Regions from separate parts of the Nonomuraea sp. NPDC050733 genome, predicted to be linked through region 2. Evidence: riboswitches for the same ligand, from Rfam matches in the RefSeq annotation. Region 2 holds a riboswitch; the other holds the start of a gene.
The links. Region 2 has a riboswitch for cyclic di-AMP ahead of AB0H64_RS02605 (CHAP domain-containing protein). Riboswitches for the same ligand answer to the same signal wherever they lie in the genome.
Positions count from the first base shown of each region.

Region 1: it holds a riboswitch for cyclic di-AMP, as region 2 does, so the genes downstream of both, AB0H64_RS15345 (hypothetical protein) here and AB0H64_RS02605 (CHAP domain-containing protein) in region 2, are expected to answer to the same signal.

Region 1 covers NZ_JBFAHO010000007.1:20,593-35,288, reverse strand. The annotation lists gene AB0H64_RS15370 (hypothetical protein) at 1-515, opposite strand, end outside; gene AB0H64_RS15365 (sigma-70 family RNA polymerase sigma factor) at 515-1,012, opposite strand; gene AB0H64_RS15360 (hypothetical protein) at 1,567-1,779, shown strand; gene AB0H64_RS15355 (tautomerase family protein) at 1,942-2,376, opposite strand; gene AB0H64_RS15350 (helix-turn-helix domain-containing protein) at 2,457-2,966, shown strand; gene AB0H64_RS15345 (hypothetical protein) at 3,208-4,170, opposite strand; cyclic di-AMP (ydaO/yuaA leader) riboswitch at 4,175-4,310, opposite strand; gene galT (galactose-1-phosphate uridylyltransferase) at 4,378-5,457, opposite strand; gene AB0H64_RS15335 (DeoR/GlpR family DNA-binding transcription regulator) at 5,460-6,233, opposite strand; gene AB0H64_RS15330 (TrpB-like pyridoxal phosphate-dependent enzyme) at 6,510-7,820, opposite strand; gene AB0H64_RS15325 (uridine kinase) at 7,902-8,531, opposite strand; gene AB0H64_RS15320 (GNAT family N-acetyltransferase) at 8,618-8,998, shown strand; gene AB0H64_RS15315 (hypothetical protein) at 9,869-10,702, shown strand; gene AB0H64_RS15310 (GntR family transcriptional regulator) at 10,757-11,422, opposite strand; gene AB0H64_RS15305 (hypothetical protein) at 11,581-11,769, shown strand; gene AB0H64_RS15300 (WhiB family transcriptional regulator) at 11,842-12,225, shown strand; gene AB0H64_RS15295 (hypothetical protein) at 12,225-12,401, shown strand; gene AB0H64_RS15290 (hypothetical protein) at 12,413-12,637, shown strand; gene AB0H64_RS15285 (hypothetical protein) at 12,634-13,152, shown strand; gene AB0H64_RS15280 (RRQRL motif-containing zinc-binding protein) at 13,149-13,529, shown strand; gene AB0H64_RS15275 (hypothetical protein) at 13,526-14,407, shown strand; gene AB0H64_RS15270 (hypothetical protein) at 14,423-14,593, shown strand.
Region 2 covers NZ_JBFAHO010000001.1:565,959-580,654, reverse strand. The annotation lists gene AB0H64_RS02655 (FAD-dependent oxidoreductase) at 1-946, opposite strand, end outside; gene AB0H64_RS02650 (heavy metal-associated domain-containing protein) at 1,096-1,308, shown strand; gene AB0H64_RS02645 (hypothetical protein) at 1,476-1,886, shown strand; gene AB0H64_RS02640 (DUF305 domain-containing protein) at 1,967-2,575, shown strand; gene AB0H64_RS02635 (xanthine dehydrogenase family protein molybdopterin-binding subunit) at 2,724-5,021, opposite strand; gene AB0H64_RS02630 (xanthine dehydrogenase family protein subunit M) at 5,018-5,995, opposite strand; gene AB0H64_RS02625 (2Fe-2S iron-sulfur cluster-binding protein) at 5,992-6,504, opposite strand; gene AB0H64_RS02620 (aminotransferase class I/II-fold pyridoxal phosphate-dependent enzyme) at 6,848-8,038, opposite strand; gene AB0H64_RS02615 (MFS transporter) at 8,067-9,620, opposite strand; gene AB0H64_RS02610 (AAA family ATPase) at 9,907-12,627, opposite strand; gene AB0H64_RS02605 (CHAP domain-containing protein) at 12,789-13,460, opposite strand; cyclic di-AMP (ydaO/yuaA leader) riboswitch at 13,473-13,623, opposite strand; gene AB0H64_RS02600 (DUF305 domain-containing protein) at 13,966-14,586, opposite strand.

The DNA of each region.
Region 1 (14,696 bases), on a different contig from region 2:
TTCAGAACCGTGGCCCACCAGAGGATGTGCGTGGGACCGAGATCGACGCCCTGCGGGAAGGAGTAGTCCCGTACGTTGGGAATCTCGCCCAGGACCGTGGCCTTTCGCCGCGTCGTGTCGTACACCTCCAGCCTGCGGCCCTCTTGGGGGGACTTGTCCGCCCGCAGCAACAGTTCGGTGGCGCTCATCGCGGTGACGGGCAGGTATGTCCAGCCGTCCGCCGCCTTGGCGGGGATGGTGGTGACCGCGGACGGCCAGACCTCGACGGCGGGCCGGAGCGCACCGGTGCGCGTGGGTGAAGGGCTGGTGGCCACGTCCCGTTGGCCGGGCGCGGTCAGCGACCCGGTCGCCAGCACCAGTGCGGTGGCGGCTGCGGCGGCGACCGGTACCAGCACCGGCAGCGTCCGGCGGCGGTGGCGCAGCCTGCGTCCCGTCTGGATGGCGCCCTTCACGTCAACCCGCGAGGGTGGCTGCTCCTCCGGCACCAGCGTGTCGAATATCGGCTTGAGGTCCATCAGCGATCCTCCTTGGTCGCCACCACGTCCAGCAGCGCGCGCAGGGCCGCCAGTCCGCGGGCGGTCTGGGTCTTGACGGTTCCGGTGGAGCAGCCGAGCGCCGCGGCGGTCTGCTCCACGCTCAGGTCGCAGTGGAAGCGCAGCACCAAGGTGGCCCGCTGCCGCGGTGACACCAGGGCCAGCGCGCGTTGCAGATCCATGGCGAGGTCCGCGTCCCCCGCGCGGGCCGCTGCCTCGGGCGGGGCCGCGCTCAGCCTGGTACGGGAGAACCAGCCGGCCCGCTGCTCCTTGAGGAAGACCCGGACCAGGATCACGCGTACGTACGCGTCCAGATCGGCGGCCTCGCGGGCGTGGCGCCACTTGACGTACAGCCGCGTGATCGCCGCCTGGACCAGGTCGTCGGCCCGATGCCAGTCCTGGCACAGCGCGTACGCGGTCCGGCGTAACCAGAGCAGGCGTCCGCTGACGTACGCGGTGTACTCCTCGTCGGTGTTCACGCCTGGTGGATGCCTTCGGCGGCCCGCCAGGTTGACGCCTGGCCGAATCTAGTCGCCAAGGTGCGGCCCCGGCGGCGCGGGTGGGTGCGGAAACGACTGCTGGCGGCGAGCCCGGCGGATCGACTGGGACCGTGCTGATCCAGGGTGCATGGGTGAGCGGGGCGCGTCCGGCGGCGATCTCGGCCAGGACGTCGTGGGCTCGGCTACGGCCCAGGTTGGAGAGAGCGGCCTGGGCGTTGTTCGTCGCGAGAATGGCCTCTCGCAGCGGCATCAGTGCCGCTGCGATGCTTCCGTCGGGTCCGGTGAGCAGGGCGTCGACGCGATCGGCGAGCATGCAACTGAAGCACGCCGGGGCATCACCGATGCCGGTGCGCCGACCACGGTTGTGCCGGCCACAGATCGCGCAGGACACCTCGAGTGCCTGGTAGCACGTAGGGCAGATGTCAGGGCTGGCGTCAGTGGCTTCCAGCGCGACACGGCGGGATCGTCCGCAGACCCCGCAGGGGCGACGAGGATGCGCGTAGCAGCGGGAGCAGAGGACGCGGTCGGAATCGGTGCGCCGCGCCGACCCGCACGACCCCGGCCGCCTGGTCGTCGACTGGTGGCATGCCACCTGCCACGTCTCCCGGCCGGCTGGTCAGCGGGTCTCGGCCGCCGACATCCTGGTCCGGGACGTGCCCGCCACGGTCACGATCCTGGGCACGTTCTCGACGAACGGCATGACCACCGACGACGGAGACCCGTCCTCGGCTTCGACCTGCACGTGACCGGCCCGTACAGGCCGCACGAGGTGCGGCCGGCCCACCGGGTCCCGCCGCTGCCGGGTGCGCGGGACGAGGCGGGCCAGGTGCCCGGATCGCCCCGGAGGGCCCGAGGCCCGGTGCACCGTCGGTGCCACGAGCGTCCCCAGCGCGTCCCCGGCCGAGGGTCTAACCGCTGGTGACTATGGCCGCGATGTCCTCGATGCGCACGATCTCCCCGCCCGCTCCCCAGTTGCCCTCCGGGATCTCGTTGATGTGCACCCACGCGGCGGCGGCCTGGGTGAACCGTCCCGGATCCACATCGGCGTCCGCGAGCACCCGCGTGACGCGCCGCACGATGTCACGGCGTTTTTCGTCGTTCATCGAACCGGCCGGGACCCCCACTCGCACCACGTATTTGGGCTTCTCCCCGGCGGGCAACTGCCGGCCGCCCACGAACCAGGCGTCGATCTCGTTGACCACCAGCCACGAGATGGACCTGGCCGCCTCGGTGTCGGGGGCGCCCTCGGCGATCATCACCTCCGACACCAGTCGCCCGCCGATCTTCTCGCGGTGCTCCTGGTCGAGCGAGCCCTTGGGGACGAACAGCTCTACGAACGGCATAGGTAAGTCCTTTCATTAAACTCTCCTGTTCGGCAACGTACAAGAGTGAGTTGAATGAAGCAACCCTCTACACTGGCGCCATGCAACGGACTAGCTTCGCGGAGATGCACTGCTCGATCGGGCAGTCCCTGGAACGCGTCGGCGAGTGGTGGACGCCGCTGATCGTGCGGGACATCTACCTCGGCCTGCACCGGTTCGACGACATCGCGCAGAACCTCGGCATCGCCCGCAACCTGCTCACCCGCCGGCTCGAGACGCTGCTCACCGACGGCATCGTGGAGCGCCGGGCGTATCAGGTGCGCCCGCTGCGGCACGAGTACCACCTCACCGAGGCCGGCCGCGAACTCGTGCCGGTACTGATGGCGCTGATGGCCTGGGGCGACAAATGGGCGACACCGGCGGGCGGTCCGCCGGTGCGCCTGGTGCACCGCGAATGTGGTGCGGAATTCACCCCGCAGGTCTGCTGTTCGGGGTGCGGGGAAGCGGTGACCACCGCCAACGTGACGGTGCTGCCCGGTCCGGGCGCCGCCTCCGGGCCGGGGACCAGGGTGCTGGCCCGGCGCAGCGGCATCGCGCCCGAGGAGTTGTGACCGGCGAGATCACGGTGCCCCGTCCCCGGTCGTCGAGTTCGAGGTGGGGCCAGGTATCGCCCCCGGCGTCATGGAAGCGGATCCAGCGGGTCGCCCCCCGCTCGACAGTCCTGGGGCGAGGCCGAGCGGCCGGCCGATGACCGGTGGTGGGAGTTGGCGACAAGCCCCAACCGGCGCGAGGGCTTACGCAGCCGCCAGTCTCCACCGCATCACCACCGCCGGCACAAACGGCATCCCGGTTTCAGTTCATCGAGATGTGGACGTGGTCGAAGTGGTTCTCGGTGATGCTGCCACGGTCCGACATGGCGCTCCAGCCGGAGCCCTGGTTGATGCGTTGCCGCCAGATCACGTACTTCACCCCCAGCTTCGCCTTGTTCGCCAACGCCCAGGCCGCGAGGCGGTCGCCGAGGGCCTGGTTGGCCGCGCTGGGCATGGTGCCGCCCGAACTCATCATGAAGTCGCACGCCCGGCCCAGCGGGTGCTCGCCGCTCGACCCCGAGCGGAAGCAGCCGACCGTGAACGGCAGCGAGAAGTTCTTCTCGACCAGCGCGCGCATCGCCCGGGTGCGGGGGGTGATGTTGTCGGTGCCCGACGGCAGCTCGGGCGCCCAGGTGCCGTCGGAGCGGCGGCCGGTGCTGACCGGCACGAGGTCCTTGAGCTTCTTCTCGATGTCGTCGATGACGTCCTGGGCCTCGTCGCGCCGCTTGGCGACGTCCGCCGTCTCGGCGCTGATCCGGGTGGCCAGGGCGGCGGCCTCGTCGGCCGCCCGCTTCTTCTCGTCGCGGGCCCTGGCGACGCCCAGCACGACCGCCTGCTGCTCGCGGGTCATCTGCTCCAGGACGGCCGCGCCGGCGGCGCTCTTGGGAAGCATGAAGCCGATGATGGCCGGGTCGCCGTTCTGGTAGCGCAACTGCGCGATCTCGGTGACCCGGCGCTCGGCCGTGGCGACCGCCTGCTCGGCGGCGGCGAGCCGCTTGCCGGCCGTGCCGGCCGCCTGCTGGGCCTTGGCGAGCTCGACCCGCTTGAGGTTGTAGCTCTCGATGAGCTTGTCGACCTTGCCGTTCAGCTTCTTCAGCTCGGCGCGCAGCTCGGATTCGCTGGGTTTGGGGTCGGCGGTCGCGGTGGCCGCGCCGAAACCGGCGGTGGCGATCACGACGCCGATGATGAAGTTGATGGCAAGGCGCGTGGGGGACGCGGACGCCACGGAGGATTCCTCTCCCTCTGCCGACCGGGTTAGCTGACGGGTTCGGGATGGGAGGTCCCTACCACCGAAGTGGATTCACCCCAGATGCGGTGGGTCCCCGGCTCCCGAGCGACGCGCCCGGGATTAGGCGTGTACCAGCTGTTACCGCCGGTACCGAAGGGATACTAGTAGTAAAGCGGAGGTCATGCGACTCCAATCGGAGATCAATCAGTGATCTACCTGTGATCGAATCAGCCGGGCCGCCTCCTCCGGGAGCACGTCGTTGACGAACGCGCCCATCGCCGACTCCGACCCCGCCAGATACTTCAGCTTCCCGGGCGCCCGCCTGATGCTGAACAGCTCCAGGTGCAGGTACCCCAGCTCGCGGTCCTGCCGTACCGGTGCCTGGTGCCAGGCCGCGACGTACGGCATGGCGACGCCGAACATCCCGTCCAGCGCCCGCAGCACCGAGGTGTAGAGCGGCGCGAACGCGGCGCGCTCCTCCTCCGACAGCGCGGCGAGGTCGGGGACCTGCCGGTGCGGGTAGACGTGCACCTCGAACGGCCAGCGCGCCGCGGCCGGCACGAAGGCCGTCCACAGCTCGTTGGCGGCCACGACCCGCGTCCCGGCGGCGCGCTCGGCCGCCAGCACGTCCGCGAACAGGTTGCCCCCCTGCCGGTCCGCGTGCCGCCTGGCCGCGCCGAGTTGGAGCTTCGTGCGGGGAGTGACGTACGGGTACGCGTAGATCTGTCCGTGCGGGTGGGTCAGCGTGATGCCGATCTCCTCGCCCCGGTTCTCGAAGCAGAAGACCTGCTCGACGCCGTCGATCGCGGACAGCTCGGCGGTACGGTCGGCCCACGCCTCCATCACCAGCTCGACCTGCGCGTCGGAGAGCCGGGAGAACGATGACGAGTGATCCGAGGTGAAGCACACCACCTCGCACCGCCCCACACCCGGACGAACCTCGCTCAGACCCCCCACATCCTGATAAGTCCCGAGATTCATGGAGAAGGAGGGGAAACGGTTCTCGAAGACCACCACGTCATAGTCGTGCGCCGGGATCTCCGAGGCCCGGGTGTCCGTCGACGGGCACAGCGGGCACTCGTCCGCCGGAGGCATGAACGTGCGTGTCTGCCGGTGTCCCGCGACCGCGATCCACTCCTCGGTCAGCGGGTCGTAACGCAGCTCGGAGGCCACCGGTCGCGGATCGAGCGGCCGGCGGTCGATCGCGCCGCGGTCGGCGTCGTCGCTCCGATCGAAGTAGATCAGCTCCCGGCCGTCGGCCAGATGGGTGATGGTGCGCTTCACGGCTACCCCTCAGCGATGATCAGTTGTCCGGCCCGTTCGGCCAGCTCGGTGCGTGCGTCCTCGGGCAGCCCCGCGTCGGTGATGACGACGTCGGCCTCGGCCAGCTCGGCGATCGTGCTGATGCCGATCGTGTTCCACTTCGTGTGGTCGGCCGGGACCACCAGCCGGTGCGCCGCGGCCACCAGCTCCCTGTCGGTCTCCGCCTCCAGCAGGTTCGGCGTGGTGAACCCGGCCCGCACGCTCATGCCGTGCACCCCGAGGAACAGCGTGTCCACGTGCAGCCGGCGGATCGCGGCCACCGCCACCGGGCCCACCAGCGCGTCGGAGGGAGTGCGGACGCCCCCGGTCAGCACGACCGTGCGGTCGGGACGCGGGTTGCGGTGGAAGACGTCGGCGACGGGCACGGAGTTCGTGATGACCGTCAGCTCGGGCACACCCGTCAGATGGTGGGCCAGCGACCACGTCGTGGTGCCGGCCGAAAGCGCGACCGCGGTGCCCGGCCGTACGAGCTCGGCGGCGGCACGCGCGATGGCCTCCTTCTCGTGCTGCTGCCGGGCCGACTTGGCGGTGAACCCCGGCTCCTCCGTGGAGCCCTGGTCCAGCGCCGTCGCGCCGCCGTGGACCTTGGCCAGCAGGCCGCGCTCGGCGAGGACCTCCAGGTCGCGGCGGATCGTCATGTCGGAGACACCGAGCTCGCGCACGAGGTCCGCCACCCGGACGCCGCCGCTGCTGCGGACGCGTTCGAGGATGGTCTGCTGTCGCTGCTGTGCCAGCAAGCCCGCGCTCCTTCCAACAGATTCCACCAAATTATGACATGCCAGTGTTGGGGAATGTTGACCGGTCTCACTCTTGTGCCGGAAGCGCCGGAGAGGGACGTTGGAGACACACGTCACACCAGAGCTCGTCGGTTTCCCAGGGAGGCCCGTATGGCCAGGCGCAGTCGCAAGGGCAAGGCCCGCAAGAAGAAGAAGGCCAACCACGGCAAGCGTCCTACGGCGCGCTGACGCCCGCCCGGCGGGCGGGAGCGCGCGGACCGGGACGGCGCGGTCCGGTCAGCCGGGCAGGTGGGCGAGGGCCTCGTCGATGCGCTCCTGCGGAAGCGCGAAGTCCTCCATCGCCCCCGACAGGTAACGGTCGTACGCGGCCAGGTCGAAGTGGCCGTGACCGCACAGCGCCGTCAGGATCACCTTGTCCTCGCCGCTCTCCTTGCAGCGCAGCGCCTCGGCGATCGTCTCGGCCAGCGCGTGCGTCGGCTCGGGTGCGGGCAAGATCCCCTCGGTACGGGCGAAGCGGACACCGGCCTCGAAGCACTCGCTCTGCGACTTGCTGACCGCCTCGAACATCCCCAGCTCGTACATGTGCGACAGCAGCGGCGACATGCCGTGGTAGCGCAGGCCGCCCGCGTGGATCGGGTCCGGCACGAAGTCGTGGCCCAGGGTGTGCATCTTGAGCAGCGGCGTGAACCCGGCCGTGTCGCCGAAGTCGTAGGCGTACACACCTCTCGTGAACGTCGGGCACGCGGCCGGCTCGACGGCCCTGATCACCGGGTCGATCCGGCCGGCCAGCTTCTCGCGCAGGAACGGGAAGACGAGCCCCGCGAAGTTGGAGCCGCCGCCGGTGCAGCCGATGATCACGTCGGGCGTCTCCTCCATCTGCTGGAGCGCCTCCTCGCCGATCACCGTCTGGTGCAGCAGCACGTGGTTCAGCACCGAGCCGAGCGCGTACCGGACGTCCTCGCCGGCGCGGGCCACCTCGACCGCCTCGCTGATCGCGATGCCCAGGCTGCCGGACGAGCCGGGCGTCTCGGCCAGCACCCTGGCCCCGGCCTTGGTCACGGGCGACGGGCTGGCGTGCACCGTCGCGCCGTACACCTGCATGAGCGAGCGCCGGTACGGCTTCTGGTCGTAGGAGGCCCGCACCATCCAGACCTCGCACTCCAGCCCGAACTGCGCGCACGCGAACGCCAGCGCGCTGCCCCACTGCCCGGCACCGGTCTCGGTGGTGAGCTTCCGCACGCCTTCGCGGGCGTTGTAGTACGCCTGCGGCACGGCGGTGTTCGGCTTGTGCGACCCGGCGGGGGAGCCGCCCTCGTACTTGTAGTAGATCCGGGCCGGGGTGCCGAGCGCCTGCTCCAGCCGGCGCGCCCGCAGCAGCGGCGTCGGCCGCCACAGCCGGTAGACGTCCAGCACCTCCCGCGGGACGGCGACGAACCGCTCACCGCTCACCTCCTGGCCGATCAGCTCCATCGGGAACAACGGCGCGAGGTCGCCGGGGCCCACGGGCTGCCGCGTCGCCGGGTGCAGCGGCGGAGGCGGCGGCGCGGGCAGGTCCGGGACGATGTTGTACCAGTGGCTCGGGATCACCGTTCCAGTCTGCGCCGATCCCGCCCGTCTTACCAGGTCACGCGCCGGATCACCTGGAGCTCCTTCAGCCGGGTCCGCGGTTCAGCCGGGGTCCTCGATCGCCGGCCGCCCGGGTCTGTCCACCCGTACGACGACGTCGGCGCTCAGCCGGGGCCGCGCCTCGCGCTCGTAACGGGCATAGGCGGGCAGCCGCCACCGCTCGTCCTCGCCGGTGCCGCGCGCCAGCGCCCCCTCCGACAGCCACAGATGCACGCTCAGCTCCGCCGGCAGTCCCCGCCCCAGCAGCAACGTCCCGTCGAGCAGCAGCACCCCTCCCACGGGCAGGTCCTCGTACGGCAGGCGGTAGGCCCGGTCCGCGCTGCTGTCCCACAGCGCCGGCAGCACCTTGCCGGTCCCGCCGGGCTCCAACGGCCCGAGCACCTCACGGACCAGCGCCCCGGTGTCGAGCCAGTCGTCGTAGAACACGTCCGGGTCGGTACGGCCGTACTCCAGCCGCAGCGACGCGGGCCGCAGGAAGTCACCGGCGGACACCCGCACCACCGCCCGCCCGCGGACCCTGAGCGGCGCGACGAGGGCGTCGGCCAGCCGCCCCGGCTCGCCCGGCGGCGCACCGTCGAGCAGCACCCGCACCCGCCGGTCGCGGGGAAGGGCGTCGATCCGCCCGGCCAGCTCCTCCGCCAGCGCCGCCGGCGAGATCGGTCGCACACGCATCGCCCCGAGCCTACTGCGACCTTCCTTCACCCCACCGGCGGCCGCCCGCGGCCCGCCTCGCCGTCCCGTCGGACCAGGTGGCGTCCGTGGCCGACCCGATCATCGCCGGTCTCGACCCGCACCGCGGCCGCCTCCTCGTGGCCCTCCTCGGCGGAACACTCGTTGGCTGGCTGCACGTACGCAGGGACGCCGGCCCGCTGACCTCCCACTGGGGCACGGTCCACCACGTCCAGACGCATACCGCGTTCCGCGGCAGGGGCCTCGGCGCCGCGCTGATGCACCGTGTGCGCCGCCTGGCCCGCGAGGAGATGGGACTGGAACAACTCCACCTCGCCGCCCGAGGCGGAACGGGTCTGGAGGACTTCTACGCGCGGCTGGGATGGAAGGAGATCGGCCGCTGGCCCGGCGCGCTCCGCCTCGCCCCCGGCGACGACCGCGACGAGATCCTCATGGTGCTCACCCTCTGACCGGCCACCGCACAGGAGAACGACCGTGCGACTGCACGGGCGTTCGGTGAGACGAGGAACGTCGTCAAGGACGCGGGCGGGATGGATCGCATCCTTGGTGCGCCTTGAGAACGGACCTGCGCGCGTCCAGCCGCGCGATCCGCAATGAACCCCGACATCGTGGACCTGGCCGCCCCCGCATTGCGACGTCCGACCGCTGGTTGTGCACCCTTCCGTTGGGAGTTCTTCGAGGCCATGGGCAAACAGAAGGCCCCTTCCAGTGCGGAAGGGGCCTTTGAGCTGGTCGGGGCGACAGGATTTGAACCTGCGACTTCTTGCTCCCAAATCATATCGAACACATGTTCCCATAGGTGGCCGCGTGACTGCCGCCAAAGCCAGACGTCCGCAGGAGTCCGCTCACGTCCGCCACTGTTCACCGCGATTGTCACCCAGTTCGTCACCCAAGCCGCCTCACCGCAAAGCGCCTGAGGGCGTCAGAGCCGAGAGTGCGCACGGTTCTCATGTAAAGACATGAGGACAAAGATCGTCGGCCCTCTACGGCTCTCTGGGCGCCTCGCAGCCCCCTTGAAGGACAGAAGGGCGCTTCGCGCGTCTCGTCAGAACGCGCTTCGCGCAAAGACCGGCTGCAACATGTTGCAGCCAGGGTTTCCGCGCGAAGCGCCTCAAGTAGACGCGCGAAGCGCCTTTCTGTCTTTGTCGGGGACACCAGGGACAAGAGGCGGGGACATGTGTCCCTCATGATCGGCCACGTTTATGCAGCTCAGGCGACGTTCGGGGACACCGGGGACACCGGGGACACGTCCGCCGTCGCGGGAGGGTTCCCGTAGCGATGCGTGGCAGGGGCCGGACGCAGTGCGAGAGACTTGGCGCATGGCCAAGCTGACCATGACGACACAACGATGGAATGAGATCACTGCACTGCTGGAGGATGAGCGGCGGCTACACGCCGAATACCCCAAGGTGGCGGAGTATCTAGACATGGCGGCACGCCTGTCGGGAACCGGGGATGTCGAAGCTGACGGGGCCTTTGATCTGCGGTTTGTGCACTTCATGACCGGCGGACGCGATGTGAGTTCAAACCCATACTGGGACATCGTCGAGCCGTTCGTGTCCGCGTATGAGGGCCGGCGCGTGGTGAACGGCGGGAGGGCGGAAGGAAGCGCACGGCTCGCCTTCGCGCAAATAATCTTGCAGGCGACCTACGCCTACGCCATCCCTTCCCCGGAGACCATTGCATGGATGTCCGACTTCTGCGCCAACCTTCCCATCGTGGAGTTGGGGGCAGGTCGGGGGTATTGGGCCGCGCAATTGTCCCGCTCGGGTTTCACCGTTGATGCGTATGACGTGGAACCGCCAGACAAGTGCGAGAACGTCTCGTTTCCCGAAGCTGCCGGACAGGTGCATGTATGGCATCCCGTCAACGGCCTGGAGGAGTTCGCGACTCATCCCAAAGCGGCAGGTCACGTGCTGTTCCTGTGCTGGCCCCCTGGTTGGGGCGACAGGATGTCGGTCGATGCGTTGACATCCTTCGAGGAGGCTGGGGGCGAACGGCTCATCTACATCGGGGAGCCAAAGGGCGGCAAGACCGGCCATGATGCGTTCTTTGATGCCTTGTCGGCCCGCTGGAGGCTGGACTCCACAGATCCACAGTTCGTTTCATGGTGGACAGAGACGGACGTCGCACAAGGTTGGGTTCGGACCTGAGAACACAGCAAAGAGGGGATGCCGGACATGCCGGCATCCCCTCTTTTGTCTGCCCTACTTGAGGGCCATACGGAACACGAAAGCGTCGTAACGATCCCGTGGATACGACACGCCAGAGATCATGATGACCTGATCGTCAGCGGCGAGAAACCGCTGATTGACCGTCTTTACGAGATCACCGGGCGTCGTGCGAAGCCACTCGGCATGAGTCGATGTCGGTAGCTGGTCAGTGACCGTCTCCTCCAGGAAGGCGGCACCCGACACGTCGGCCACGTCTATCGGGTGGTACGTGTCCGAGATCGAGATCGGTCGCCCTCCCTCAGAGGCTCGGGTGATCACGTGCGTGATCAACTCGCCCTCCGAGATGCCGAGAGCTTCCGCAAGTTCGCGAGTGGCGGGAATCTGTCGAGTCTCCCGTTCCACCTGAATATCCCGGTCGGACTCGTTCTCGAACGAGCGTTCAGCGCTTTCCATCTGGCGCTCCGGGGAGACGCGAACGAGGTTGGGCCGATCGGCGACGAAGACGCCGCGCCGTCGCACGGATCGAACAAGCCCCTGACTCTGGAGGAGTTCTAGAGCCTTCCGAACCACGATCTCCGAGACATCGTTCTCCTGAGCGATCTCTTTGTAGCTCGGTAGCTGGATGCGAGGCGGTAGCGCTCCAGTGCGGATGCGCCGGGCGTACTCGCCTGCGATGCGGACGTAGGCCGGTTCTGGCACTTGTGGATCAATCCCTTCGAGGTTCTTCGGCGACCCTATCAGCGTATACGCATCATCGTATACCTAGGACTTGTGCGTATACGCAACTACGTATACGCTGCTGTGCATGGCCCACTCCACACGGACCGGGTCACCGAAGGAACAGGGAGGAATGACCTGTGAGGAACGTCGCCGTACCTGCCATGCAGCCGCAGAAGCGTGGCGGTGGCCTGCTGTCCGTGCTCATGTTTCTGGCCGTCGTCGGCGCGATCGTCTACGCCATCAACGACCCCGTGGGCGCCGCGCACGCCATCAAGGCCGTCTTCCGCGCTGTGGCGACCTTCGTCGAAACCCTCGCCAAGAACTAGCCCCCCGGGGGCGGCCCTCATCCGCCAAGACACGAGCCGCCCCCTCGACTCCCGCGAAGGAGCACCACCATCATGACCCACGGGTCCAAACCGACGAACGTGGACCGGTCGCTCACCGCTGTTACCGGCAACAAGCTGACTGGCCTGCTCAAAGAGACGCCGCTGGTGCTGCTGGCCGCCGTGCAGGCTGCCGGACCGGCCTGCCAGCCGAGCGCCGCCGCCTTCACCGGCCCTGACGCGTTCGAGGAGGAGTCGCAGGCCGACCGGCTGGCGCGCGAGGAAGCCGCCATGAAGGTGTGCGCCGGCTGCCCGGCGCGTTCGGCGTGCTTGGACTACGCGCTGGCTGTCCGCCCTCGTGAGGGCGTCTGGGCCGGCCACACCGCCGATGAAATCATCGCACTCGCCTACGGCCTGACCGGCTTCGAGCGGGTCACCCCGATGAGCGAGGTGGCCTGATGACCACCACCCGCTTCCACTGCTCCGACTGCGGCCAGCGCTCCGCGAACGTTATCGGCTGCCGCCGCTGCGGCACCACCACCGGCCGCCGCGTCCAGCTCTGCCCCGCCCACGGGGCAACATGCCGGCCCGGCTGCCGTACCTGCCGCATCCGCTTCCGCTGGCCGAACGCCTGAAGGGGGCCGACATGATGACCGTTCTCCCCTACCTGGTGGCGTTCCTTGCCGGGTTCTTCGTCTGTGAGGCGCTGCGCATCACCCATGAACGCCAGCTCGCCAACCTCTTCACCGGCACTGGCACGAACGTCGCCAGCGACGTGGATGCCGCCTGCCAGGAGTGGGCCGCCGACCCGGAGTTCTGGTGTAACCGCCCCGGGTGCCCGCGCTGCTGGGAAGGGTGGGGCCGCTCATGACCTGCATCACTCCGCCCGCCGCGACCGCCTACCCGCTGCTCACCGCCATGGCCAACGGCCACCCACTGTATGAGCTGCGCCTGGACGTCACGCTGGACGTGCCGTCCTTCCACGGCCAGTCCGCCTTCGTCATCCGTCCCGGCGTCATCGACGCCGACGCCGTCGAGCTGTTCGGGTTCGCCCAATGCATGTACCTGGCCGGCGCCATCGCCGAACGGGTCGGCTGCGGGCATGCGCTGATCGAACGCTACAGCGATGACGACGGCTGGCAGCCGACCCACGTGGCCGCGTTCCTGCCGGACGGGCTAGTCCTGGACATCGACGGGCACCGCCCCATGGAACAGGTGCTGGCCGACCTGCGCACGCTCGGCCCGTGGCCGCTGCGGTACCGGACGGTCCACACCTGGCCGGAAGCGCTGCCGGGCCGTGGTCAGTCGTGGCGCGACACGCTTCCCCCGCTCAATGTCGAGCTGATCAGCGTGTTCGCCGAGAGGCTCATAGAGGGCGCGTCATGAGCCGCATCCGTGCCCGCTTCTGGGACCCCACCGGCAGCCGCTACGGCATCCCGACCTACCCCTGGCAGATGGCCCCCGCCCACCTGCTCACCATGCGCCAGCTCACCGCACGCGGGCTGCGTCCCGCCGGGCAGGGTGTCCAGGCACAGATCCTGTGGCGCTCGAACCGGCACGGCGCGCCCGGCGTGCGTGCCGCCTACCTGTACGACGTGCGGTTCGCGCTGCCCAAGCGCACCCCATCCCCGGCCCAGCGCGCCGCGCTGGCCAAGGCCAACGCCGCCCGCCGTACCTGCCCGCTCTGCCACCGGGACGCGGGCTATGTCCTGCCCCGCCACCTGGGGACCTGCCTCGACTGCGCTCAGGAGAGTGCCGCATGACCACCAACGACACCACCGACGCCCCCGAGGACGCCGCACCCGCCAAGACGCCGGCGCGCTGGCCGCTGTTCCTGCTGGCACTGCCCGCCGCCGTCGCCACCTGGTCGGGGTGGGTCGGGCTCGGCAGGATGACCGGCTTCGGCCTGGTCACCCCGCTGCCCGGCATCGCCGATGACTTCCAGATCGACACCGCCATCACGCTGCCCATCGGAGTGGAGACCTACGCCGCCTACGCGCTCGGGGCGTGGTTCTCCTCCGCCACCAGCATCAGCCCCGGCACCCGCGCGTTCGCCAAGTGGTCGGCCATCGGCTCACTCACGCTCGGCATGCTCGGTCAGGTCGCCTACCACCTGTTGGAGATCTCCGGACAGGACAAGGCACCGACCGCCATCACCACCCTGGTTTCCTGCCTGCCGGTTCTGGTGCTCGGGATGGGCGCCGCGCTCGGTCACATGCTGGCCAGGGACGCCCACACAGCCCCGGCGTCCGTCCCCGAGGAAGCCGAGATCCCCGCTGCGGTGGCGATCGACCCGCCGAAGGAGACGCCGCCCGCGCTGCCCGCCGCTGGTACGGCAAAGCCGCGCAAGCCCCGCACCGCCAAGACCGCGCCCGCGTCGGCCAAGTCCCGCCGTACGACCGCACCGCCGGATGTGGACGACCTGATGCCGATCGGCTGGCAGATCGCCGCCGACCTCGACGCCAAGGGCGAGCCGCTCACCCGTGACCGGCTGCGTGAGGCCATCCGCGAGAGCGGTCAGTCCATCTCCACCGACCGCGCCGGGGCGCTGCTGGCCCGACTGCGGACCGAAGCGCCCGCCGACCCCTCGACCGCCCTCGACACCTCGCCCGCCGACCGCGTCAACGCCGACGCCGCCTGAGAGGACCGACCGCCCGTGTTCACCACCATCTTCGCCGCCGCCCTGATCAGCCTGGCGTGTCTGGCCGTCCCGGTCGCAATCTTCGTCCGCATGCTCATCGACGGCCCGCGCGTCCGCGCCCGCATCCGGACCGGCATGAGCGCGGTCCGCAGCGAGCACCTGGCCCGCCGCGACACCGACCGATGACCGCCCGCGCGAACGGAGCGCGGACCGACCGCGCATCGTCCCTGACCACAGCAGAACAGGGCACGGCCCCCAGTCGCCAAACCGAAGCCGTGCCCTGCCACCC
Region 2 (14,696 bases):
CGGCGAACGGCTTGGCGGTCTCCGGGCCGCCGAGCAGGTTGAGGGCGGCGACGCCGCCCTGGTCATTGGCGTTCGCCCAGTGCTCGACGCGGACGAGGGCGCCGCCGTACAAGCCATGCGGCCAGCGGGCGACATCGCCGGCGGCCACCACGTCCGCCGCTCCCAGGGCGAACAGACGCTCGTCGCACACCACGCCGTCGCTGAGCGTCAGGCCGCTGCCTTCCAGCCATTCGGTGTTCGGCGCCACGCCCACGCCCGCGATCACCAGGTCGGCGGGCAGCGTGCGACCGTCGCTCAGCCGTACCCCCGTCACGCGTCCGGTCCCGTCGAATCCGGTCACGCGGGTCTCGCTGACCAACTCCACGCCGTTGTCCCGGTGGTGTCGCGCGAGCCAGCGCCCCGCTTCGGCGCCCACGACGTTCGTCATCGGGTACGGGGAGGCGTCGACGAGGGTGACCGGCAGGCCGAGGGCGCGGGCGGTCGACGCGACCTCGCCGCCGATGAAGCCACCGCCGATGACCACCACCCGGCCGGGTCCGGCGGCCAGCTCGGCGCGCAAGGCCAGGGCGTCTTCGATCGTGCGCAGGGTGTGCACGCCTTGTGGCTGTTCGGGCAGCCGTCGAGGGCTGGCGCCGGTGGCGATGACGAGGCCGTCGTAGTGGACCTCTGAGCCGTCATCCAGGGTGAGTCGCCGCTCCGGGGCGTTCAGCCGTACCGCATGACGCCCCTTCAGCCATTGGTCGCCTAGCTCTTCGGCGCCGGGGAGCGTGACCTCGTCGTCGCCCCTCAGCATGCTCTTCGACAGCGGCGGGCGGTTGTAAGGCAGATGCCGCTCCGCACCGATCAGCGTGATCGTGCCGTCGAAGCCTTCTCGTCGCAGCGCCTGGACGGCACGGAGGCCGGCCAGCGACGCTCCGACGACCGCGATTGCTTTCAGCTCTCTCATGCGAGGCAGCATACCCATGCGGGGTATAAATGTGGCGCGAGATGGCTCAAATATACCCCTAGGGGGTTGGGGTTGCCGATGGGGACCTTTCTGGCGTATGGTGCATCCGCCTGATACCCATCGGGGGTATCAACGACGAGGGGGTCGAGATGACCAGCGCTACGTACACCGTCAGCGGGATGACCTGTGGCCACTGCGTGGGCACCGTCAAGTCCGAGGTCGGCAAGATCACCGGCGTGACGGCTGTCGACGTGGACCTGGCCGCCGGCAAGGTGACCGTGACGGGCGACGAGCCCATCGACGAGACGCTCGTGCGCGAGGCCGTCGAGGAGGCGGGCTACGAGCTGACCGCCGCCGTCTGACCCGAGCGCCCGGCGTGAACGGCGCGCCGGAGCGGCTTCTCGGGTGAACGGCCACGGGCCGGGTGCCGTACCCCTCCCCAAGGGCACCCGGCCGGCTCGGGGGGTGCTACGACTTCCCTTAGTACACTGATGGGTCTCGTGACATGCCGATCACCGCAGGAGGGCCGATGGGAGTGGTGCGTCGCCGCCTCGCGCTGCGAGTCGCGCGCGGCCTCCTGCTCGTCAGCCTCGCCCTGGGTGTATGCGGCATGCACACCCTGGGGCATGTCGATGGCCGGCATGGTGGCTCTCCACCGGATGCACACCGCATGGGCGTCGCTCAAGAGCCCCTTGCGGCTGTCCCGGCGGGGCTTCGGGCATTCGTTCCTGAGCGGGAGATGCCCGGTTTCGACCCGACCAGCGTCTGCGTGGCCATCCTGACCTCGTTCATGGTCGTGCTGCTGATCGCGGCCTGGGGCAGGGTGAGGCAGCGATCTGATGGGCGCGCCGGAGGACCGGCGGACGTCCCACGGGTCGCCCGGCCGCCGCCGAAGCCCACGTCGCTGCGGCTGGCGAGTCTCTCGATATTGCGGATCTAGGCCGATGACCCGTGCGGGCGTGCCTTCGAGGCTGCCCGCGAACAGGCCCACAGTTCCGACCATCCGAGAGACCAACAACCATGCGTATCAACCGCAAGATCTCCCTCACCGCCGCCGCGGGCGCGCTCGCTCTGCTGACCGCCTGTGGCGGGGGCAACAGCGACTCCATGGCCGGACACGAGGGGATGAGCAGCAGCAGCGCGCCTGCCGCCACCACCGCCAGTGCGCCGTCGGCTGCCTTCAACGACGGGGACACCATGTTCGCGCAGATGATGATCCCGCACCACGAGCAGGCCGTCGAGATGGCCGACCTGGCGGCGACGCGCGCGAGCGACCCGGAGGTCAAGGAGCTCGCCATCAAGATCAAGGCGGCTCAGGCTCCGGAGATCCAGACCATGAAGGACTGGCTGACAGAGTGGGGCGTGCACCCGGATTCCGGCGGGATGGGGCACAGCATGCCGGGGATCATGTCCGAGGAGGCGATGAAGAAGCTCGGGGCCGCCAAGGGCAAGGCGTTCGACAAGCTGTTCGTTCAGCACATGATCGCTCATCACAACGGGGCGATCGAGATGGCCAAGGCCGAGCAGGCCAATGGCTCGAACCCCGAGGCCAAGGAGCTGGCCAAGACCATCGAGACGACTCAGCAGGCCGAGGTGGAGCAGCTGCAGAAGATCCTCGACCGGCTCTGACGCCATTGACCCGCCCCGGCACGGCCAGTGCCCGGGCGGGTCATGGCTCGGTCGAGTCGACAGAGGCCAGTGTCCGGAGGGCCGCTTCCGCCTCAGGGGTGGCGGAAGCCGGCGACGGGCGTGTTCAGCAAGAGATCGTCCATACGATCTAGAGCAGTTGATCCGGCGTGATGGGCAGGTCACGTACTCTTCTGCCGGTGGCGTGGTGGATCGCGTTGGCGATGGCCGCGGCCACTCCCACGATCCCCAGCTCGCCGATGCCCTTGGCGCCGAGCGGCGTCTGCGGGTCCGGCAGGTCCACGAAGTGCACCTCGATGTCGGGCACGTCGGCGTGCGTGGGGATGTGGTACTCAGCGAGGCTGGCGTTGACGATCCGGCCGGAGCGCTCGTCGAGCAGTGTCTCCTCCATGAGCGCCATGCCGATGCCCTGAATGATGCCGCCGCGCATCTGGCTGGCGGCCTGCTTGGGCGAGACGATGCGGCCGCCGTCGAACGCGCCGACCCAGCGTGAGACGCGCACCTCGCCGGTGTCCTCGTCGACCCGCACTTCCGCGAAGTGCGCGCCGTAGGTGCTGGTGCCCCTTTTGATGGTCTGGTACGGCACGGCCGACCTGCCGGTCACCTCGACGTGGTCGCGTCCGGCGCGCTCGAGGATGCGCCGGTAGGTCTCCCCCCGGCCGTCCATGGTGAAGAGCCCCTCGTCACGCGTCTCCAGCTCGCCGGGCCGGCGCCCGGCCAGCGGGGAGCCAGTGCCCTTGGCCAGCGCGAGCAGCTCGCGGACCAGGCGGTCGCGGGCGTTCCAGATGGCGGAGGCGAGGGTGGTGGTGGCGGCCGAGGCGCCGGGGATGCGGGTCCTGGCCACGTCCGAGTCGCCCTGCAGGAAGCGGATCCTGTTCATGGGAACGCCGAGGCGCTGGGCCGCGGCCTGGGTCTGGGCGGTGGAGGTTCCGGCGCCCAACTCGTTCGTGCTGCTGTGGATGGTGATGGTGCCGTCGGCGTGGAGCCGGAGCCGGACGGCCGCGGTGAGCACGGCGTCGGGGTTGATCGCGGCGGCCATGCCCTGGCCCACGAGCCAGTGCCCGTCCCGGGTGGCGCGTGGCACGGGGGCGCGCTCGTCCCAGTGAAACGCCTCCGCGCCGAGCCGGTACGCCTCACGCAGGTGGCGGCTGGTGAAGCGGTGGCCGGAGACCGGGTCGCGGCCGGGTTCGTTGCGCAGCCGCAGTTCGAGCGGGTCCAGGCCGAGCCGGCATGCGAGCTCGTCCATGGCCGATTCGAGCGCGAACGATCCCGGGGTCACGCCGGGTCCGCGGAAGAAGGCGTTCTGGATGCGGTCCACCCGGACCACCCGTTGGTGGACGGCGAGGTTGGGGCAGGCGTACAGGTGGCGGGAGGGCACGATGGCGGCCTCGGCGAACTCGTCCGTCGTGCAGGTGGACAGCGCGTCGTGGACGATGGCGGTCAGCCGCCCGCCGGCGTCGGCGGCCAGCGTGATCCGGCTCCGCGTGGGCGCCCTGCCGCCGGTCATGTGGAACGTGTGCGCGCGGGACAGCACAAGCTTGACCGGGCGGCCCGCGAGTCTGGCGGCGGCCACGGTGAGCGCCACGTGCGGCCAGGCCGTGGTCTTGCCGCCGAACCCGCCGCCGATGTACGGCGCCAGCACGTGCACCCGTTCCGGCGGCAGGCCGAACTTCTTCGCGAGCATCTCCTTCACCCCGTAGGGATACTGCGAGGTGTCGTGCACGGTGAGATCGTCGCCGTCCCAGGCGGCCACGGTAGCGTGGAGCTCCAGCGCGTTGTGATGTTCGGGCGGCGTGGTGTATACGCCCCGGACGACGACCGCCGCGTCCGCCAGGGCGGCGTGCGGGGCGCCGACCACGGTCTTCGACTCCTCCAGCACCGAATGGACGGGGGTGTGGGCGGCCTCGTCCGACATCGCCAGAACGGCGGGTTCGGCCGCGTAGCGCACCTCGACAAGCCGGGCCGCGTGCTCGGCCTGCTCCTGGGTCTCGGCCACGACGACCGCGACCGGCTGGCCGTGCCAGAAGACCCGGTCCGTGTTCATGATCGGCAGACTCATGGCGGCGGCCCCGACCGGGGCTCTGAGCGTGGCGTACGCTCCGGTGGGCTTCATCGGCGGCGCGTTCTCGTGCGTCATCACCAGCACCACCCCGGACGCGGCGAGTGCTCGGGAGGAGTCGATGGCGGCGATGCGGCCCTTGGCGATCGCGCTGGGCACGGTGACGGCGTAGGCGAGTCGCTCGGGGACGCGGTCGGCGGTGTACTGGATGCCGCCGGACACCTTCGCCGGGCCGTCCAGCCGGTCCACGTCGCGGCCGATCTCGCCGGCGGCCTGAGACAGCGGATCGTGGCGGCCGTCGGGCAGGAGCCCGGACACCTTGCCCACGGCTCGCATGGCGAGGCTGAAACCGCGTGCGGCGACGTTCATGAGCGACCCGCCAGTTCGACGAGAGTGCGCCGGACCAGCCGCCGGGCCAGCTCGGCCTTGAACGCGTTGTGGTGGAGCGGACGCGCCTCGGCGACCGTGGCCTCGGCGGCCCGATCGAACGCCGCCTCGTCAGCTGCGGCGCCGGTCAGCTGTTCCTCGGCCGCGTAGGCGCGCCACGGCTTGTGCGCCACCCCGCCGAGCGCGACACGGGCAGCCACGGTCCTGCCGTGCTCGACGTGCAGCAGAACGGCCAAGCTCACCAAGGCGAACGCGTAGCTGGCGCGATCGCGGACCTTGACGTAATCCCCGTGCCAGGGCTGCTCCGGCGGCAGGTCCACGCTCGTCACCAGCTCGCCGCTCCGTATCACGGTCTCGACGTGCGGTGTCTCGCCCGGCAGGAGATGGAAGTCGGTGACCGGGACGCTGCGCTCGCCGTCGGGACCGGTGAGGTTCACGGTCGCATCCAGGGCCGCCAGGGCCACGCACATGTCGGAGGGGTGCACGGCGACGCAGCTCGGGCTCGCGCCCAGGATGGCGTGCGCGCGGTCGAACCCGCCGAGGGCGTCGCACCCCGCACCGGGCTGCCGCTTGTTGCAGGCGGCGGCGAGGTCGTAGAAGTAGCGGCAGCGCGTGCGCTGCAGAAGGTTGCCGCCGACCGTCGCCCGGTTGCGCAGCTGCGGCGAGGCGCCCTTCAGCAGGGCCCGCGCGAGCACGGGGTAGCGGCGGCGGACCCGGTCGTCGGCGGCGACCCGCGCGTTGCGGGCCAGCGCCCCCAGACGCAGCCCGCCGTCCGGCAGGTCCTCGATGGCCGACAGCGGCAGGCGGGAGATGTCGACGACCCGCTCGGGCCGCTCCACCTCCTCACGCATGAGGTCGAACAGATTCGTCCCGCCGGCCAGGTACCTCGCCTGAGGGCCCGCCAGCTCGACCGCCTCAGCCACATCCGCTGCTCGCAGGTAGGCGAACTCCCTCATGGCCGGGCCACCTTCCTGATGGCGGCCACGATGCCGTTGTAGGCGCCGCATCTGCACAGATTGCCCGCCATCCGCTCTCTGACCTCGACGTCAGTCAGCGGCGCAGGCCCGGCCAGGTCCTCGGTCACGGCGCTCGGCCGGCCGTCGCGGTGTTCGGCCAGCATGGCGACGCTCGAGCAGATCTGCCCGGAGGTGCAGTAGCCGCACTGGAGCCCGTCGTACGCCAGGAACGCATCCTGCACCTTGGCACCCAGCTCGTGGCTCGCCATGGCTTCGATGGTGACGATCTCCATGCCGTCGCACTGGACAGCAGGCGTCAGACAGGAGTTGATCCGCTCGCCGTCGGCGATGACCGTGCAGGCCCCGCAGGCGCCCTGGTCACAGCCCTTCTTCGTGCCCGTCAGGCCGAGATGCTCGCGCAGGCAGTCGAGCAGGGTGACACGGGGATCAAGGGACAGCTCATGCACCTGCCCGTTCACGTTCAGATGGATCGGGATATGGCCGCTCATCAACACCACCTAATCTCGTACATCTATGTACGACTTATGGGCCAACCATACCCCATGGGTGTATAGAGGGACGGCTGCGCGTAAACATTGCGCGCCCGTTCGACCCGGCTCCCGGTCCGGCGGAGTTCTGCATGATGAGGACAGGAGCTGGATCACGCAGCCGATGCCGACGCCGAGCACCAGCATCTCCAGCGCCATCAGCCACGCGGGGGTGCCGGCGTCGAGCTGGGTCAGCGTCTGGGCAGTCAACCAGCGGGTCGTGCAGGCATACGGAGGCATGCAGAAGGTGCGGCTCCCACAAGGCCAGACGCTGAGCAGCTCGGCCTCGACTTCGATCTCTGAGTCAGAGGTCACGTGGACCGGGATGGTCACCCATCCGATCGCGGGCGATAGCCATGCGGTGAACGGCCTCGGTGAGCCGGTCCGGCGCGGTGGCGAAGTTGAGGCGGACAAACCCACGCCCAGGCGGCCCGAACCTGGTGCCGGACGACAGGCCGACCCTGCCGTGACGCAGGAAGATCTGAGCGGGGTCGTCGCCCCAGCCGAGCGCGCGGCAGTCGAGCCAGGCCACATAGCCCGCCTGAGGCAGGTGATAGCCGAGGCCGGGCAGGCGGCCGGCGAGCTGGGCGGCCAGGCTGCGGCGGTTCTCGTCCAGGTCGGCGATCAACTCCTGGAGCCAGGGGTCACCATGGGTGAAGGCCGCCTCGGAGGCGAGCACGCCGAACAGGCCGGCGCCCTCGCTGACCTCCTCGTGGATCGCCGCCACGTCGGCGCGGGCGTCCGGCCCGGGCACCGCGAGGGCGGCCTTGAGCCCGGCGATGTTCCAGGCCTTGGAAGCCGAGACGAGGGCGACGGAGCGGGCCGCGGCCGGGCTGTCCAGGGACGGGAACGGGACGTGCCGCAGGCCGGGATAGGTGAGGGGGGCGAGGATCTCGTCCACGACGATCCGCACGTCGTACCGGTCGGCCAGCGCGGCCACCTGTTCCAGCTCCTCGCGGGTGAGGACCAGGCCGGTGGGATTGTGCGGGTTGCAGAGTAGGTACGCCCGCGCGCCGGCGGCGAAGTCGCGTTCCAGGCGCTCCAGGTCCAGGCGAGGCCCGTCGGGCCCGGCGGCCAGCGGGCTGGGAATCACCTGGCGGCCGATGCGGTCGATCCAGTAGAAGAAGGGCGGGTATCCGGGGGTGTTGACGACGACGCGGTCGCCCGGCTCGGAGATGATCTGCAGGATCTCCACGATGCCGGACATGACGTCCGGGACCAGGCGCGCGGCGGAGGGCTCGGTGCGCCAGCCGTAGTGTCGTGCGGCGAAGCCGGCGAATGCCTCGGGGAGCCGGCCGGCGAGCGCGTAACCGGTGTCGCCGCGTCCGATGGCAGTGATCAGCGCTGAGGAGATGGGCTCGGCGAGCGGGGTGTCCATCTCGGCGATGCGCATGGGCAGGACGTCCGGCGGGAACTCCCGCCACTTGACGCTGCGCCGCCGGCGGAGCTCCTCGGTGCTGTAGGCGGTGAGGACGGCGTTCGGGTCCGTGGTCAACAGTGGACTTCTTTCGTGGCTGGGTGCGTCAGGACTGCTCGGCCTCGGCGGCGGGGCCGGTCGCGGGGATGTGGCGGAGCTTGGCGATCGCCAGGATCGCCGCGCCGGCTGCGATGGCCGCGGCGATGACGGCGGCGGTGTTGAGCCCGCTGGTGAATGCCTCGCGGGCCGGGGTGAGCAGCGCCGTGGCGGCTTCGGCCGGCAGGCTCTGCGCGGCCGAGACCGCGCCGTCCAGGCTCTCGCGGCCGGCCGCGGACGCCTCGGGCGGCAGGCCGGTCGGACTCGTGGTGGCGATCTGGGCGCGGTAGACGGCGGCGGCGATGCTGCCCACGATCGCGATGCCGAGCGAGATGCCCAGATCGCTGCACGTGGTGGCCAGCCCGGACGCCGCCCCTGCCTTCTGGGGCGGCACCGAGCCGACGACCAGGTTCGTGGTCAGGGCCATGGACGGCGCGACGGCGGGGTAGAGCACGACGAAGCCCGCGACCAGCAGCGGAAGTCCGCCGGCGGCGTCGACCTGGGTGAGCATCAGGTAGCCGATCACCTGCACGGTCAGCCCGGCCGCGATCAGGTGTCCGGGGCGGACGCGCCGTACCAGGGCGGGGGAGAGGGTGGAGACGACCACCAGCAGGGCGGCCCCGGGCAGCACCCACAACCCGGCCCTGAGCGGGGAGAGCCCCTCGACGAGCTGCAGGTACTGGGTGAACAGCAGGTAGACGCCGCCGAGCGCCGTGGCCGCCAGCAGGAAGACGCTCAGCGCGCCGCCGACCGTGCGGTTGGCGAACAGCCGCACGTCCAGCAGCGGCTCGGGCAGGCGCAACTGCCGCAGCACGAACCACGCGCCGAACAGCAGCCCCGCCGCGATGCCGGCCAGCGCGGGCAGCAGCGAGTCGGGCCTGGCCAGCTCCTTGACGCCGTAGACGATCGGCAGCAGCGTGGCCAGCGACAGCAGCACGCTGAACAGGTCCACGCGGCCGGCGGCCGGGTTGCGCGGGTTGGGCAGCAGAAGCGGGGCTCCGATCATGACGATCGCCATGACGGGCACCGCGACGAGGAAGGCCGCGCGCCAGGAGAAGGCCTCCAGCAGCGCGCCACCGATCACCGGGCCGAGACCGGTGCCGACGGAGATGCCGCCCGACCAGACGCCGACGGCGATGCCGCGCTGTCGCGGGTCGGCGAAGGTGGAGAAGATCAGTCCCAGGGTGGCGGGCATCTGGGTGGCCGCGGCGATGCCCAGCAGCGCCCGCCAGACGATCATCAGGGCGGGGTCGGAGGTGTTGGCGGCGACGACCGACACGACGGCGAAGACGGCCGCGCCCGCGATCAGCAGCCGGCGGTGACCGATGCGGTCTCCCAGGGTGCCCATGGTGACCAGGAGGCCGGCCATGAGAAAGCCGTAGATGTCGATGATCCACAACGTCTGGGTGCTGCTCGGCTTCAGGTCCGCGGCCAACTGGGGGATGGCCAGGAACAAGACGGTCAGCATCATGAACAGCAGCATGGCGGGCAGGACCAGCACGGCCAGCCCGAGCCAGGCCCTCGCGCCGGTGTGCGTCCCCGGGGTTGTCACTGCGGACGACATGAACGTGCTCCTTCAGCGGGTTCTGACAGTGAGTGATCCGACACATTCCGCGATCGGCCATGGCCCTCGGGCGCGGACGTTCCGGTCCATGACGGCTTCGCACCCGACCGCAACGGCGAGCAGCGCGGCCGGCGTCGTGATGCCCGGCGTGCTGTACGTCCACTTGGTGAAGCAGTGGCTCGTGAAGCGTCCTTGCGGGACTCCTGACGCGAGGAACATGACGTCGCCAACGTTAGGAAGGCCCCGGCGGTCGCCGAATCAGTGAAGTCGCCGGTCTCAGCCGGTATCAGGCTGGGCGATCGGCAAGGACCAGCCGCATGAGCTCGGCTCGCGAGGTGATGTCGGTCTTCTGGAAGACCTTGCGCAGGTGGTAGTCCACCGTGCGCGGGCTGAGGAACAGCTGGGCGGCGATCTCCCGGTTGGTCAACCCTTCGCCGACGGCCAGCGCGATGCGCAGCTCCTGCGCGGTGAGCGTGCTCAACGCTCCTGCTTCGGGGGTGCGTACCGACTCCCCCGTCGCGCGTAGCTCGCTCAGCGCACGGGCGGCCCAGGCGAGCGCGCCGATACGGCGGAAGGTGTCCACCGCGCCGCGCAAGTGATGCTGTGCCTCCGAACGTCGCCGGTCACGCCGCAAGCGCTCGCCGAGCAGCAACTCGGTCCTGGCATGCTCCAGCGGGGCGTCGAAGCCGGCGTGCAACCTCAGGCTCTCCGTGTAGTGGTCGTCGGCAGTGCCATCGGTGCTGATCAGCGCCCGGCAACGGGCCGCGAGCGCGGCCGGCTCCAGCGAGGCCGCGCGCCTGGCCCACCCGACGTAGCGGGCCGTGGCCGCGGCTGCCCGCTCGTGCTCGCCGGCGCGGACCAGCGCTTCGACGAGGTCGGGGACGACTCCCACGACCAGGTCCGGGGGCGTGTCGGTGTCCCAGCCGCCGACCGCTTCAAAGCGCCGCGCGGCCTCCCGATATCTGCCTGCGCCCAGCTCGATGAGGCCGAGCGCGCGCAGGGCATAGGACCTCGCGTCGGCCAGCCTGCGGCTGCTCGCTTCAGCCAGGACGTCGGCGGCCAGTTCGGCGGCGTCGGGACGGCCCTGGACGGCCGCACACAAGGCCAGCAGCCCCCGATGACGGCAGGCCGTACTCGGCTGGCCCACCTCCATGGCGAACTGGTACCCCTCCTCCGCATACGCCGCGGCGAACCCGAATCTGCCGCGCGCGATCTCGTCGGCGGCCTGATACTCCAGATTCCAGGCGAGCGCACCCAGCGATCCGCCGGTACGCGCCCGCCGCCCGGCGTCGCGGTACAGGCGCCTGCTCAGCTCGTGCTCGCCGAGTCCGCGAGCCAGGGCTCCGGCCAGAGTCATCAGGATCGGATCAGTGAGCGACTCGATCGCGGCGCCCTCCTCCGCCGTGGCAGGTGCCACATCACGGCCGGAACGGGCCTGGCAAGCACGGCGCAGGAGCAGCAGCACCGCGTCTCCCGGATCGTCCGGCGCCAGCGCGATGTTCTCCAGCCAGCCGGCGAGCTCGGACCATGCCTGCGGCCGGTTGGCGCGGGTGCCCAGGTCGCCGTACATCGCGACAGTGGGCGTGAACCGGCGCCGATCAAGGCGCAGTACGCGGGGGATCCACGGCCTGATGAGGTCCATCGCGTCCTCGGGCGAGCCGGCGAACTCGGCCATGATGGCGCGCATCACGGCCAGCGGGATCCGGTTCTCCTCGTCGAGGTGGGGCTCGCGCTCAGCTCGATCGAGCAGTTCCGCCGCCTTCCCGGTGAACCCGCCCAGGGCGGCGGCGTGCGCGGCGGACCACAGCCGCCGTCCCCGCCGCGGACCGTCCGCGGTGAGCTCGGCCGCCCTCGCCAACGCGGCCATGGCCGCGGCGGGGCCACCGCGCAGGGCGGCCTGCTCAGCCGAGCGCTCCAGCTCCTCGGCGGCCTGCTCGTCGGGTCCCATGGCGGCCTGGCCGAGATGCCAGGCACGGCGATGCTGGTCTGCCAGGCTGTCGAAGGCCGCGGCAAGGGCTCGATGGATCGCGGCCCGCCGGTCGGGCGTGGCGCTGTGATAGATCGCGGACCGGATCAGCGGATGCCGGAACACCAGCCGCGTCCCGTCGTAGGTCAGGAGCTCGTCGAGCTCGGCGCGGTGCAGCGGGCCGGTGTCCGCCTGCAGCGTCGCGGCCGCCTTCTCGAAGGTGTCGACGCCGCCCGTGCCATGGGCGGCGATGAGCTGCAGCAGCGGCAGCGACTCGGCGTGCCGTGCCCGGACCCTGGCCAGGAACGACCGCTGCAACGCGTCGGTCATGGCGAGCGGCTCGTGCGTGCCCTCCGGGGGCTGCTGCCTTCCGGCGAGCTCGATCAGGGCCAGGGGGTTCCCGCCCGTGGCGGTCAGCAGGTGGTTCTGCTCGCTGTCGGTCAGCCGCCGCCCGCCGAGGCGCTCGGCGAGCAACGCCTTGGCCGCCTCGCGGCCGAGGCCCATGAGCGGGACGCGGCGCACGTCGGGCAGGTCGGCGCCGTGCCCCTCATCGGCCCGCGCGGCCAGCGCCAGCGCGACGGGCTCGTTGCCCAGGCGGCGGGCGACGAACGCCAGCGTCTTCAGCGTCGGCTGGTCCGCCCAGTGCGCGTCGTCGACGACGCACAACACGGGGAGGGTGCCGGCCAGCAGGGACAACAACGACAGGGTCGACAACGCCACCAGGAACGGATCAGGTGGTGCTCCATGTGCGCGTCCGAACAGGATGTTCAGGGCCTGCGCCTGGGGGCCGGGCAGCTCGTCCACCGAGCCAAGCACGGGGAACAACAACTGGTGCAGGGTCGCGTACGCGAGATCCGACTCCGGTGCGGCGCCGACGGCGCGCAGCACCAGGAAGCCGGCCGCCCGCTCCTCCGCGTGGGACAGCAGGGTGGTCTTGCCGATTCCCGGCTCTCCGAGAAGGATCACCCCGCCGCCGCGTCCCTCGGTGGCGTGCCGCAGCAACGACTCGAGCAGATCTGTCTCGTCGTCTCTCCCCAGCACACGCCGAGCATAGAAATCCCGTGGTACTCGTGACAAAACGCCCCCGAGACCGGCGACTTCGCCGATGCGCCCGCCGCGGTGCTGCCCCTCCCACGTCGCATGGCGTCCTCGCGATGAGCGGTCGCATCGCGATCGTGGCAGGGGTACGCCGGCCCCGCCCGTCAGGCCTTGTACTGCGGGTATCCGTACCCGACGACCTGGGACGTGGGCCTGACGCGCTGCTCCACCTTGCCGTTGCCGGTGTTGCCTTCGATCGTGGTGATCGTGCCGTCTCCGTTGTCCTTCTTGACCAGGCCCATGTGGTCGATGCTGTCGATGGTCTTGGAGTCCCAGGAGAAGTAGACGACGGCGCCCGGCTTGGCGACGGTGCCCCACCGCTTGTTGGCTTTGAACCACTTGGCCCAGGTGATGGTGTAGGCGTCCCAGCCGACGGTGGAACGGAGCCCGGCCTTCTCACCCACCCAGGAGACGAACATGGCGCACCACGGCGCGTTGGCGTAGGCGCGGATGTTTCCGCCGTCCCGGGCGACGGTCTCGGCGGCCCGGGGGGATGTCATGTACCAGTTGTGGAAAGGCGTTCCGCCGCCGACGGCGTTCTCCGTGACGCCGATCTGGGACTCGGCCACCCTGATCAGGGCGTCCGCGGTCAGCCGGGCGGACTGCCGGGCAGGGGCGGCGTTGGCTCGCGAGATGCTCGACTGGTCGGTGGCCTGGTGATCGTCGGCGAAAGCCGGGATGCCGGCGAGCGCCGCGCTCACCGCGATGGTCACACCGACGGCGAGCCGGGGGAGGGCGGGGGAGGTGAGGGCACGGGAAAGAACGCGCGGGGACATGCGGGGACGTACTCCTTGCTTCCATGCCGCCTACCGGGTTAGCTGACGGGTTCGGGCGTGGAAGTGCCCTACGGGACCCCGTCTCGCGACGGGCGTCTCGATTCACCCCAAAGGGATTGGGTCCCCGGTTCCGCGATGATCGCGGATTCGGCGGTCGCGCCACTTGTGCAGGGAGTTCCTGCTGGACGCGGTCTCGGCGGTGTCAGAGACGCAGGCCCGGGTTTGCCCGAGGATGCGTCTACGAGCGCTCAAAGTAAGCGATGCGTATAGCGCGAGGCAAGTACGGGGCTGCCCAGGCATGCGTAAGCATCGCTTTGACCTGGGGTTCAGCGCCCAATCCTTTACCTTCTCGCGGTTTGCTGAAGTCATGCGCCACTGGGCGAACGTCGGCTCACCGACTATGTCGCGTAGTGGAGCATCTCTTCATTGATCTTGAGGTGAGATCCAAGGCGGAGGGTACGCCCGCAAGAGTGCCGGCCGCCCGTCGCGGGCGTCCGGCGCTCGGTCAGAGCCGGTTGAGCATCTTGCGCATCTGCTCGATCTCGGCCTGCTGCGACGCGGCGATGCTCTTGGCGAGCTCTTCGGCGTCGGGGTTCTGGCCCTGTGTTCGCTCGATCGTGGCCATGTGGATCGCGCCCTCGTGGTGGGCCATCATCATGCGGACGAACTGCTTGTCGAACGCGGTCCCCTTGGCGTCCTTGAGCTTGCCCATGTCCTCGGCGGACATCATGCCGGGCATACCGTGGTCCATGTGTCCCATGCCGGTGGGCTCCGGCTTGCCCCAGTCCTCGAGCCAGCCCCGCATGGTCTTGATCTCCGGCGCTTGGGCGTCCTTGATCTTCGTCGCGAGTTCCTTGATCTCCGGATCGCTCGCGCGGGTCTCGGCCAGCTCGGCCATCTCGACGGCCTGCTGGTGGTGGGGAATCATCATCTGCGCGAACATCACGTCCGCGTCATTGAACGACGCTCCAGGGTGCGTGGTGGCCATGTTCGCGACATCGCCGACGGCCGGCGTGGCGTGCCTTGGAGGTGAGCCACCGTTGCATGCCGTGAGCAGGACGAGTGCGCCGGCTCCCGCGGCCGTGGCGGATGAGACGCGCTTGATGATCGATCGGTTGATGGACATGGTTGACCCCCGTGGACGACCTGTGCCTGCAGCGAGGACGGACAAGTGGACGCGAGCCGAGGACATCGATCACGGGCATGACGACGCCCGTCCACCGCACATACCGGCGT